Regions from separate parts of the Fusicatenibacter saccharivorans genome, predicted to be linked through region 3. Evidence: predicted binding sites of a transcription regulator. Region 3 holds the regulator's gene; each other region holds the start of a gene.

What was found. Region 3 encodes HrcA, which represses chaperone genes, less so after heat shock. Its sites were predicted from a motif close to TGTTAGCACTCNNNNNNNNNGAGTGCTAACA; they were not measured.
Region 1: the regulator HrcA is predicted to act here: its motif matches at 2,098-2,128, upstream of groES (co-chaperone GroES).
Region 2: the regulator HrcA is predicted to act here: its motif matches at 1,952-1,982, upstream of clpB (ATP-dependent chaperone ClpB).

The regions. Positions count from the first base shown of each region.
Region 1 covers NZ_JAQEGR010000006.1:48,721-53,004, forward strand. Annotated here, with positions in the region: gene topA (type I DNA topoisomerase) at 1-736, shown strand, start outside; gene codY (GTP-sensing pleiotropic transcriptional regulator CodY) at 997-1,818, shown strand; gene groES (co-chaperone GroES) at 2,166-2,450, shown strand; gene groL (chaperonin GroEL) at 2,487-4,112, shown strand.
Region 2 covers NZ_JAQEGR010000003.1:233,064-237,347, forward strand. Annotated here, with positions in the region: gene PGS38_RS04505 (CobW family GTP-binding protein) at 1-645, shown strand, start outside; gene PGS38_RS04510 (hypothetical protein) at 817-1,899, shown strand; gene clpB (ATP-dependent chaperone ClpB) at 2,092-4,284, shown strand, end outside.
Region 3 covers NZ_JAQEGR010000009.1:2,663-6,946, reverse strand. Annotated here, with positions in the region: gene dnaK (molecular chaperone DnaK) at 1-763, opposite strand, end outside; gene grpE (nucleotide exchange factor GrpE) at 830-1,441, opposite strand; gene hrcA (heat-inducible transcriptional repressor HrcA) at 1,491-2,549, opposite strand; gene PGS38_RS09645 (helix-turn-helix domain-containing protein) at 2,834-3,052, shown strand; gene PGS38_RS09640 (hypothetical protein) at 3,130-3,495, opposite strand; gene PGS38_RS09635 (helix-turn-helix domain-containing protein) at 3,668-3,886, shown strand; gene uvrB (excinuclease ABC subunit UvrB) at 4,098-4,284, opposite strand, start outside.

The DNA.
Region 1 (4,284 bases), on a different contig from region 3:
TCCGCAGCAGCACTTCACACAGCCGCCGGCACACTACACCGAGGCTTCCCTTGTCAAAACACTCGAGGAACTCGGCATCGGCCGTCCAAGTACGTACGCGCCGACCATCACAACGATCATCAACCGCCGTTACGTGGCAAAGGAGAACAAGAACCTTTACATGACAGAGCTCGGCGAGGTGGTCAACAACATGATGAAAGAGGCATTCCCGAGCATCGTGGATGTCAACTTTACGGCAACGATGGAAGCTCTGCTCGACAGGGTTGGAGATGGAAGTGTTCCGTGGAAGACAGTAGTCGAGAACTTCTGGCCGGATCTCTATGAGGCGGTCACAGAGGCAGAAAAGAACCTCGAAGAAGTTAAGGTAGAGGATGAGGTGACGGATGTCATCTGCGAGAACTGCGGCCGCAACATGGTGGTCAAATACGGCCCGCACGGAAAATTCCTCGCCTGCCCGGGATTCCCGGACTGCAAGAACACGAAGCCGTATCTGGAAAAGATCGGTGTTCCGTGTCCGAAGTGCGGAAAAGAAGTGATCCTGCGCAAGACGAAAAAAGGACGGAAATATTATGGATGCGAAAACAATCCGGAATGCGATTTCATGTCCTGGCAGAAACCGTCTGCCAAGAAATGCCCGCAGTGCGGCGGCTATATGCTGGAAAAAGGCAATAAGCTGGTCTGCGCGGACGAGCAGTGCGGCTATGTAGAAGCACGCGAAAAGAAAGACGAAGACTGAGAATGACAAAGCGGTCTGTACTGGTGAAAAACTGGTGCAGGCCGTTTTTTTTGCTTATCGAGGCGGAAAAACAGGAAGATCCGAAAAAATTTAGCATGAATTTTTATAAAATTTATAGTTTTCTGAAAAATATATTGATTTCCGGAAAACTACATGATAGAATGAGCTTAGTTTTAAGGGTTGTCTGAAAAAGGCATCAGTGTGCATTTTTTTCGGCGGATACGCCAAAAAAATGCAGAAAATAAAGAAAGGAGAAGAACATGAGCGTACAACTGCTGGATAAAACCAGAAAAATCAACAAACTGCTTCATAACAATCACTCCACGAAGGTCGTGTTCAACGATATCTGTGAAGTCCTGATGGAAACGTTAAGTTCCAATATCCTGGTGATCAGTAAAAAAGGAAAAGTGCTGGGCATCAGCCTTTGCCCGGGCGTGGAAGAAATTACGGAGCTGATCGAGGATAAGGTGGGCGGTTATGTCGATGCCGCATTAAACGAGCGTCTCCTCGGCGTACTCTCCACAAAAGAGAACGTCAATTTACAGACCCTCGGCTTTGAGCGGCCTGGTGTAGAGCGCTACACCGCAATTATCTGCCCGATCGAGATCGCCGGAGAACGCCTTGGTACCGTATTTATGTACCGCTGCACCCCGCAGTACGATATCGACGATATCATCGTCAGTGAGTACGGCACAACCGTTGTCGGACTGGAAATGATGCGTTCCGTCAACGAGGAAAATGTGGAGGAAAACCGCAAGGTTCAGGTGGTTAAATCCGCATTCAACACGTTGTCCTTCTCCGAACTGGAAGCCATCATCCATATCTTTGATGAACTGAACGGGGATGAGGGCATTCTGGTTGCAAGCAAAATTGCAGACCGCGTCGGCATCACAAGATCCGTCATCGTAAATGCCCTCCGCAAATTCGAGAGCGCAGGCGTCATCGAGTCCCGTTCCAGCGGTATGAAGGGAACGTATATCAAGGTATTAAATGATTATATCTTTGATGAACTCGACGAGATCAAAGCAAGAAAGAACCTGAAAGGAAAGGGCGATGCCCATCCGGACGAGGCGAAAAAATAAAAAAGTGGAATGTAGAAAAGAATCGGAGCCGTTTAAGAATGGCGCCGTTTCTTTTTGTGCAAAAAAGCATTCGGGGAGCGGAAAAAAATGGTATCATTCCCGTTTTTAGGAATAAACTATAATTAGATTCTAAAGAGAGTATAAAATATGAAAAAGTTGCCAAAATAAGAAAAAACGAGAAAATAAGAGAAATTAAGAGCTATCACGAGAAAAAAAAAGAGAATTACAAAATTCATGCATTTGCGAAATGAGGTGGAAAACACTATAGTAAGAACCATCAAGTAGCACTCGAATGAACTGAGTGCTAATAAATAAAACTGAATGAAATCTTGAAGGAGGAAACATAAATGAAGTTAGTACCTTTAGGTGACAGAGTTGTATTAAAAGAGTTAAAAGCAGAGGAAACCACAAAATCCGGTATCGTACTTCCGGGACAGGCACAGGAGAAACCGCAGCAGGCTGAGGTTATCGCAGTAGGACCTGGAAAAGTAGAAGACGGCAAAGAAGTAAAAATGGAAGTTGCAGTCGGAGATCAGGTAATCTATTCCAAATATGCAGGAACCAACGTCAAACTGGAAGACGAAGAGTACATCATCGTAAAACAGGATGACATTCTGGCAGTTGTAAAATAAAGAATAATCAAGTAAAAATCAGGAGGCATGACAATCATGGCAAAAGAGATTAAATATGGAGCAGAGGCAAGAAACGCTCTTCAGAATGGTGTAAACCAGCTTGCAGATACCGTACGTGTAACCCTTGGACCGAAAGGAAGAAACGTTGTTCTGGACAAACAGTACGGCGCTCCGCTCATCACAAACGATGGTGTTACGATTGCAAAAGAGATCGAGCTGGCAGACGGCTTTGAAAACATGGGCGCACAGCTCATCAAAGAAGTTGCTGCAAAGACCAACGACGTAGCAGGTGATGGTACCACAACCGCAACCGTTCTGGCACAGGCTATGGTAAACGAAGGAATGAAAAACCTGGCAGCAGGTGCGAACCCGATCGTTCTTCGTAAGGGAATGAAGAAAGCAACCGATAAAGCTGTTCAGATCCTTGCAGAGATGAGCCAGCCGGTAGCAGGCAAAGAGCAGATTGCAAAAGTTGCAGCTGTTTCTTCCGGAAGCGAAGAAGTAGGCCAGATGGTAGCTGATGCTATGGAAAAAGTTTCCAAAGACGGCGTTATCACCATCGAGGAGTCTAAGACCATGCAGAACGAGCTGGAGCTGGTAGAAGGTATGCAGTTCGACCGTGGATATATCTCCGCTTACATGTGCACCGATATGGAGAAAATGGAAGCCGTTCTCGACAATCCATATATCCTGATTACCGATAAGAAACTGTCCAACATTCAGGAAGTTCTTCCGCTGCTGGAGCAGATCGTACAGAGCGGCGCAAGACTGCTGATCATCGCTGAGGATGTAGAGGGCGAGGCTCTCCAGACACTCGTGATCAACAAACTGCGCGGAACCTTCAACGTAGTAGCTGTCAAAGCACCGGGATACGGCGACAGAAGAAAAGCAATGCTCGAGGATATCGCAATCCTGACCGGCGGCCAGGTGATCTCCGAGGAAGTTGGTCTGGAATTAAAAGACGCTACTCTGGAAATGCTCGGACGTGCAAAATCTGTTAAAGTTCAGAAAGAGAACACCGTTATCGTTGACGGTGCCGGCGCAAAAGATGCCATCGCAGCAAGAATCGGCCAGATCAGATCCCAGATCGAGGAGACCACTTCTGAGTTCGATAAAGAGAAACTGCAGGAGAGACTGGCAAAAATGGCAGGCGGCGTAGCTGTTATCCGTGTAGGTGCAGCAACCGAGACCGAGATGAAAGAAGAAAAACTCCGTATGGAGGATGCTTTAAATGCAACGAGAGCAGCCGTAGAAGAGGGTATCATCGCAGGCGGCGGTTCTGCATACATCCATGTAACAACACAGCTTGCAGAGCTGATTGACAGCTTGGACGGCGACGAGAAGATCGGTGCAAGAATCGTACAGAAAGCACTTGAGGCTCCTCTGTTCCACATCGTAACAAACGCAGGTCTGGAAGGCGCTGTTGTTATCAACAAAGTAAAAGAGTCCAAAGTAGGTGTTGGATTTGATGCATACAACGAAGAGTATGTAGACATGATCCAGGCTGGTATCCTTGATCCGGTTAAGGTTACCAGAAGCGCACTGCAGAACGCTACCAGCGTTTCCGCAACCCTTCTGACCACCGAGTCCGTAGTTTCCACCATCAAAGAGCCGGCTCCGGCTATGCCGGCAGGCGCAGACGGCGGAATGGGAATGATGTAATTTCCGGGATAAAAATGTCTGGTAAAACAAAATAAGAAAACCGGCTGGCAAAGACCGTAGCGGAACATGGGTTCCGAAGTCCTGTCTTTGCCGGCCGATTTTTTAGTGGAAAGTTTTTCTTCCATTTCGCATGGCCCTGAATCGTTACAAAAAATTTCAGAAAGTTTTCATG
Region 2 (4,284 bases), on a different contig from region 3:
CGGATTATAGAAAATCTGCGTCAGATCGAGTACGAGAGAATTCAGCTTCTCTCGCCGGTCACTATTGTGGATGTTTACAGTTACCGCCGCTATATGGCGGAATATCCCGAGCTGTATCAGGATCAGATCCGAAGCGCGGATACGATCATTGTTTCCAAAACAGAAGCATGCCAGGCGGAAGAAAAACAGCGCATCCAGAAATTTCTGCAGGAAATTAACCCGCAGGCAAAAATCATCACGGATTATGCATCCACGATGACACGGGAAGATTACCAGAGCCTGCTGCTGGGCGGCCGATATGAGAAAGAAGTACAGGATACGCAGAGCGGCGAAAAGATGCCGGAGACCTTCTCCTTCGAAAATATCCGAATGGAGGCACCGGAAACCCTGTGGTGTTTTCTGGAACAGATCATTCGCGGAGCGTTTGGAAATATCATCCGTGCAAAAGGACAGTTCGCAGCCGGAGACCAGTTTCTCCAATTTGATGTCGCCGATCACCGCTACAGCATCACCGGCACAGAACAGAAAAACGCCGGCCAGGCTGTGTTTATCGGAAACGATATGAACGAAGATGCGATCCGGCAGTATTTTAAGAAATGCGCCGGAAACCAGAAAATGAAATATGCTGCCCGTCATGTATCATAAAGTAAATAGGAAAAAGAGATTGCGGAGTCCTGCCAAAACAGGGTTTCGCAATTTTGGTTTTTACAGAAAGATTCAACTGAAAAACGAAGGATAGGCAAAAACGAAAAATTACGCTAAAATAAACATACAAGTATTTCAAATAAAACAAAAGAAAAATCAGGGGGATCTGATATGGAGGAACAGAAAAGAAGACGGGAAAGAAAATCAGCGGCATACTGGTTGAGCAAAAGCTCGATTTTATATCCGATCTGTATCTTGTATGTGATGTATGTGAAACAGGTTGAGGTATATATTACAGAATGTTCCGTCCATATTTCGTCGGGGACAATGCTTTTTGCCTATGCGCTGTGCCTGATTTTGTGGCTGGCCTCACCCATTCGAAGCTACTGCGCAGATGGAACTGCAAATGAAGTTTTATTCTATACATTTCCGCCGAGCATACTGATGCTGTTTTTATTTGCCCAATATTCACTGAAAATTGTGTTGTTTCTTGCAGTGCTGGATGGGATATTTCTTGTTACGGTTTTAAGAGATTTACATAGAAAAAAACGAAAATATTCTCCGAAAAAATTCTGGAGATTAAAAAGAAGTGACTTAAACGCATTTCTGTTTGTTTCAGTATGCGTGAGTATGGTACCGACTTGTATGATGATATATTGGAAGCTTGAGTCTCCGTCCGGAGTGGCAGAACTTTACGAACGAAAAAAGGACTATAATCTCGTCCAGAATCAGGAGAACATTTTTCAGGAAAATAAAGAATTTCTGCTGAGCTTAAAGGAGAGCGAATGGAGGCAAAAAACACTGGAAGAAAGAACAATTGCAGCGCAGAAGATGGTACGGCTTGAAACAGAACGACTTGGAATTCCCGAAATTCCGCTGTATGTGAAAGAGACAGGATCATCGAATTGCGTTGCATTATATAATAATGAAGAGAACGAAATATGGTATGCTCCAGAGCATTTAACATCTCAGACAGCAGAAGAATTTTTTACGGGAATTTGCGAAGAATGTTATCATGGAATGGAGTATTATCTGCTGGAGCGAATGGACTGGAATTCGGAAATGGCGAATACTGCTTATTTTGAAGAAATGAGGAAGTGGAAACTAAATGATAATCGCTACATATCTGGACGCGACGAGGGCGATTCGTTTGAAGCATATCAATCACAGCCGCTGGAAGCATCTGCCAAAAAGTATGCCAGTTCCGAAACAGAGGCACTGATTCATTTTATTGCTGTGTACGGCGATGAATAAAAATCTTTTAGGGGGGGGGAGGGAGAAAAGGAGCGTCGGGAAAAATAAAAAAAATTAGCACTCACCTATTGACAGTGCTAATAACTAGTGTTATAGTACGACTAGAACAAAGAAAGAAAAGAAAATTCACATCAACGCTCTTTTTGTTCGGAGCGAATGTTAGCACCCAAATAGATAAGGAGGAAGCCGATTATGAATATCAGTAAATTCACACAAAAATCGCTGCAGGCTGTACAGGACCTGGAAAAGACCGCATACGATTTCGGCAACCAGGAAATAGAGCAGGAGCATCTGTTGTATAATCTCCTGCATCAGGACGACAGCCTGATTCTGAAAATGATCGAAAAGATGGAAATCAACAAAGAACATTTTCTGAACCGTGTCGAGACGGCACTGAACGACCGCGTCAAAGTATCCGGCGGTCAGCCGTATATCGGTCAGTATCTGAATAAAGCACTGGTAAATGCTGAGGATGAGGCGAAAGCCATGGGAGACGAGTATGTTTCCGTAGAACACCTCTTCCTGGCAATGCTGAAAAACCCAAGCCCGTCCATGAAAAAACTGTTTCAGGAGTACGGCATCACAAGAGAACGTTTCCTGCAGGCATTAAGCACCGTGCGCGGAAACCAGAGAGTTACCACCGACAACCCGGAGGCAACATACGACACCCTGGAAAAATATGGCCAGGATATCGTAGAAAAAGCCAGAAACCAGAAAATGGACCCGGTTATCGGCCGTGATACCGAAATTCGGAACGTTGTCCGTATCCTGTCCCGTAAGACAAAAAACAATCCGGTTCTGATCGGTGAGCCTGGTGTTGGTAAAACCGCAGTCGTAGAAGGCCTGGCCCAGCGAATCGCCAACGGCGATGTACCGGAGAGCCTGAAAGATAAAACCATTTTCTCCCTCGATATGGGAGCCCTGGTAGCCGGAGCAAAATACCGCGGCGAATTTGAGGAGCGTCTGAAAGCCGTTCTGGAGGAAGTCAGAAAGAGCGACGGAAAAATCATTCTGTTCATCGATGAGCTGCACCTGATCGTCGGCGCCGGAAAGACCGACGGCGCGATGGATGCCGGAAACATGCTGAAACCTATGCTGGCACGAGGCGAACTGCACTGCATCGGTGCCACAACGCTGGATGAGTACCGCCAGTACATCGAAAAAGATGCCGCCCTGGAGCGCCGTTTCCAGCCGGTTCAGGTTGATGAGCCGACCGTAGAGGATACGATTTCCATCCTGCGTGGCTTAAAAGAGCGCTACGAAGTTTACCACGGCGTAAAAATCACCGACGGTGCCCTCGTTGCAGCCGCAACCCTTTCGAACCGTTACATCAGCGACCGTTTCCTGCCGGATAAAGCAATCGACCTGGTCGACGAGGCATGCGCTCTGATCAAGACAGAACTGGATTCCATGCCGGCCGAGCTGGATGAGCAGCGCCGTAAGATTCTGCAGATGCAGATCGAGGAAGCCGCACTGAAAAAAGAGACCGACAATCTGAGCCGCGAGCGTTTGGAAACACTGCAGAAAGAGCTGGCTGAGTTAAAGGATACCTTCAATTCTGCAAAGGCACAGTGGGAAAATGAAAAGAGTTCCGTTGAGAAACTGTCCAAACTGCGTGAGCAGATCGAGGACATGAACCGCCAGATCCAGAAAGCAAAGAATGATTACGATCTGAACCGCGCCGCTGAACTGCAGTACGGTGAACTCCCGAAATTACAGCAGATGCTGGAAGCAGAAGAGAAAAAAGTTAAAAATGAAGATCTCTCCCTGGTACACGAGAGTGTAACGGATGAAGAGATTGCCAGAATTGTCTCCCGCTGGACCGGAATCCCGGTTGCAAAACTGACCGAAGGCGAGAGAACTAAGATCCTCGGTCTGGAAGATGAACTTCACACGAGAGTTATCGGCCAGAATGAAGCAGTCACCAAGGTTTCGGATGCGATTATCCGTTCCAAAGCCGGAATCAAGGATCCGACAAAACCGATCGGTTCGTTCCTGTTCCTTGGACCTACCGGTGTCGGTAAAACAGAGCTTGCGAAAACGTTGGCAGAAAAGCTGTTTGATGATGAGAACAACATGGTTCGAATCGATATGAGTGAATACATGGAGAAATACTCCGTCTCCCGTCTGATCGGAGCGCCTCCGGGATATGTAGGCTACGAGGAGGGCGGCCAGCTGACCGAGGCAGTGCGCAGAAAACCATATTCTGTTGTTCTGTTCGATGAGATCGAGAAAGCGCATCCGGACGTCTTCAACGTTCTGCTGCAGGTACTCGATGACGGCCGTATCACCGACTCCCAGGGCCGTACCGTAGACTTTAAAAATACGATCCTGATCATGACCTCCAATATCGGATCCCAGTATCTGCTGGACGGCATTCAGGAC
Region 3 (4,284 bases):
GCAGGTTGATGTTGGTTGTAGTTGCGCTGGAAAGCTCTTTCTTTGCTTTCTCTGCTGCTTCTCTGATTCTCTGCAGAGCCATCTTGTCGTTGGAAAGATCTACACCTTCCTGTTTTTTGAACTCAGCGAGGATATAATCTGTTACTTTCTGGTCGAAGTCATCGCCGCCCAGACGGTTGTTTCCTGCTGTGGAAAGAACTTCGATAACACCGTCACCGATCTCGATGATGGAAACATCGAAAGTACCGCCGCCAAGGTCGTATACCATGATCTTCTGCTCTTTCTCGTTATCCAGTCCGTATGCCAGAGCTGCTGCGGTAGGCTCGTTGATGATACGTTTTACATCAAGACCTGCGATTTTACCGGCATCTTTGGTAGCCTGACGCTGTGCGTCGTTGAAGTAAGCCGGAACGGTGATAACTGCTTCTGTTACTTTCTCACCAAGGTAGTTCTCTGCATCACCTTTCAGTTTCTGAAGGATCATAGCGGAGATCTCCTGCGGAGAGTATTTCTTTCCTTCGATGTCTACTTTATAATCAGTACCCATCTCACGTTTGATGGAACGGATGGTTCTGTCTGCGTTTGTTACAGCCTGACGTTTTGCCGGCTCGCCGACCAGACGGTCACCTGTTTTTGTGAATGCTACGATAGATGGAGTTGTTCTTTCACCCTCTGCGTTTGCGATAACGGTTGGTTTTCCACCTTCCATAACGGCTACACAGCTGTTTGTTGTTCCTAAGTCAATACCAATAATTTTGCCCATTGTTGTTTCCTCCTCAATGAATTATGCTAAAAAATGGTTTAATTTCTATTTATTTATCTTCAAGGCTTAGTTAGCCACCTTGACCATACTGTGACGGACTACGGAACCTTTGTACATGTAGCCCTTCAGGAACTCTTCTACGACGATGTTCTCGCCGGCTTCCTCATCCTCCACATGCATCACTGCGTTGTGCAGGTTCGGATCGAATTCCTTTCCAACGGCCTCGATCACGGTTACACCGAGTTCATCGAGTGCTGTGGTAAACTGTTTGTATACTTTATTCATGCCGTCTGCGAACGGATCTTCCTCCGGGTTTTCCACCGTTGCAAGTCCGCGCTCGAAGCTGTCAACAACCGGAAGAATCTTCTCGATGATGTCTTTTGCTCCAATGGCATACATATTTGCTTTTTCTTTTTCGGTGCGTTTGCGGAAGTTATCGAACTCTGCCATCTGACGGGTCAGGCGGTCAGTCAGCTCTTCGATTTTCTCATCTTTTTTATCTTTTTTCTTTTTGAAGAACTTTCGTTCTTTGCCATCCTCAGCAGTTTCTTCTGCAGCTTCCGCTTCTTTTGCCTCTGCTGCTTTCTTTGCTTCTTCCTGCTCCGCAGCCGGTTCGGTTTCCGGCAGATCGGTCTCTGCTCCGGTTTCTTTTTCCATCTCGCGTGTAGGTTCTTCCATGGTTTCCTCTTTCTTTCTATTTTCTTCGCTCACTGATCATTCCACCTTTCTACTCACCTGTGTCCGGCTTTTTGAAGACGGCGTCCAGTTGAACTTTTAATGTTTTCAGGTTATCTACCACATTTTCGTAATCCATCCGCTTTGGTCCCACGATACCGATTGTTCCGCGCATACCGTTTCCCATATCGTATGTGGTGGTGACCACGCTGCAGTCCCGTAAGGGTTCCATCGAAGATTCATTTCCGATGTATACCTGAATACCGGTATTTTCCTCTCCGTCCTGCTCCTCGGCAGCTCCTTTGATCATATCGACCAGTTTCTGCCGTTCCTCGAATGTGGAGATCAGCTGGCTGGCTTTGCTGCTGTCGGAAAGCTCAGGGTACTTGAAAATGTTGGTTGCGCCGCTGGTGTACACCGGCACATCTTCTTCGCTGACTGCGATGGCTTCCGCTACGGTATCGACCACTTTGCTGATGATGCCGGAGTGGATGCCTGCCTGCTCTTTCATCTTCTTAATCATGCCAAGATTGATTTCTTCAATGGTCAGGCCATTGAGCTGTGTGTTCAGAAGCAGGTTCAGCTTTAATATCTGTTCATCGTTGATGGTCTCGTCGAGGTCGATCATCTGGTTTTTCACCAGGTTGCCTTCTACGACGATGACGGCCAGGAGCTGCTCTTCATTGACTTTTGAGAGCTGGATGAATTTCACTTTATTTCTGTGATATTCCGGTCCTGTAATCAACGTTGCATAGTTGGTAGATGAAGCGAGGACTTTGACAACCTGCTGCAGAACTTTTTCCATTCGGTCTGTTTTTTCAATGACCATGTTTTTGATGTCTGCAACTTCCTGTTCTTTTTCCCGCATCAGCTCATCTACATAGAGGCGGTAGCCTTTATCGGAAGGAATGCGTCCTGCGGAAGTGTGGGGCTGTAAGATGTAACCCATCTCTTCCAGATCGGACATTTCATTCCGGATTGTGGCGGAGCTTAAATTCAAATCCGTGTATTTGGAAATCGTTCTTGAGCCGACCGGTTCACCCGTTTCCAGATACGTCTGGATGATCGCTTTTAATATTTTTCTTTTTCTTTCATCCAATTCTGTATCCACTAAGATAAGCTCCTTCCTGTTGTATAGTCCTGTTAGCACTCGTTTCAGTGGAGTGCTAACATCTATGCTCTTAAGATAGCACTCTGCCTTTTGTTTGTCAACACCTTTTCCCGGTTTTTCTATGAAGAAATTGTGAAAAAAGTATAAACCGTTTTCTTTCTGAAAAGGAATCTGACTTTTCTTTTTTATTGCATTCTACTGTTTCAAAGGCGCTATAGCCGTATGGTAGGATTCTGCCATTTCGATACGACCATTTAGTAGCATTTTCTCAGAGGTGATGAATCATGAAATATCAGAGACTGGAGGATCTGCGCACGGACCACGATCTGACGATCCGCCAGGTTGCCGACTATCTCGGCTGCAACCGCGATGTGTATACCCGATATGAAAAAGGCGTCCGGCAGCTGCCGATCTCCATTGCCATCCGTCTGGCGGAGCTGTATCAGGTCAGTCTGGATTATCTGGTCGGCATCAGCGATGAGAAGCGGCCGTATGGATCCTGACTTTTCAGTGTCTCCGCCGCAGCAAAAGCAGGAGGACAGTTTTTCTTTTCCCTGTTCTCCTTGTTTTGCTTTTTCGTTTACAGATTCTGCAGATATTCCATCATCCGCGTTTCGCTGAGTTTCCATCCGTCCGGCTCCCCGCAGAGATACAGCGTAAAATGCCCGCACGGGACTCCGTTTTCCAGGTGGATGCCGGTATACAGTTCTACAATGAGGAGTTCTTCTGCTTTTTCTTCATATATATTAGTGATCTGATAGATACGCTCTCCCTTTTCGTCCACCGGCCATTCTTTCTTCAGCACATCCCTCAGACGGCTCTCCTGCCCCTGCGCTTCGCATTCTTCCTCCCGGCTGATCATTTTTTCAAACGCTTCCGGCGTCTCCATCCGTTCCACTATATTCTGGACAAAATCTTCTATTTCTATTCTTTCTGCTTTTCCCATTCGTTCCCCCATTTCTGCCGTACATATTTTTCTGTTTTCTGCACAGGCTGTCTTCACCCGCCGTTTCTCTCTCCCGCCCCATTCTCCAATTTGCGACCATATGATCTGATTTAACTTTGTCCATCCAACCGTTTGGTAGTATGGGTTTGAATCTGAAAGGATGGTACAACGTATGAAATACCAGAGAATTGAAGATATGCGGATCGATCAGGATCTCACCATCAAAGAGATTTCTGCCCTGCTCGAATGCAACCGCGACGTCTATTCCCGCTACGAAAAAGGAATCCGCGACATCCCGATCGACTATGTGATCCGGCTTGCACGGTTCTATGACTGCTCGGTCGACTATCTGCTGAGTGTTTCCAGTAAAAAGAGAAAATTCGGCGATTAATTTTTTTATTGTTGTCTTTTTTATTTTTGTGTTTTTCGTTTTGATACGACCGTTTGGTCGTATTTTATATTATAATGGTATTCTTATTTTGCGTCAATTCTGAACAAGAAGGAATCAAAATCGGACGCAAAAAAGCGTGCCGGAAAGTTTTCTGTCGCTTTTCCGGCACGCTTTTTTTCATGCTCTTTTCTTCTTTTTTATTTCTCATTTTTTATTCTTCCATGTCATCCAGGCTCTTCTTCAGTGTGATCATTTTGTCACGCAGCTCGGCGGCCATTTCGAAGTTGAGTTCGGCGGCAGCGGCTTTCATCTGTTTCTGTACCTGGCCGATCAGTTTTTCCAGTTCTTCGCGGCTCATGGACTCCGGGTCTTTTTCCATCTTTTCTTCTGTCTTTGCC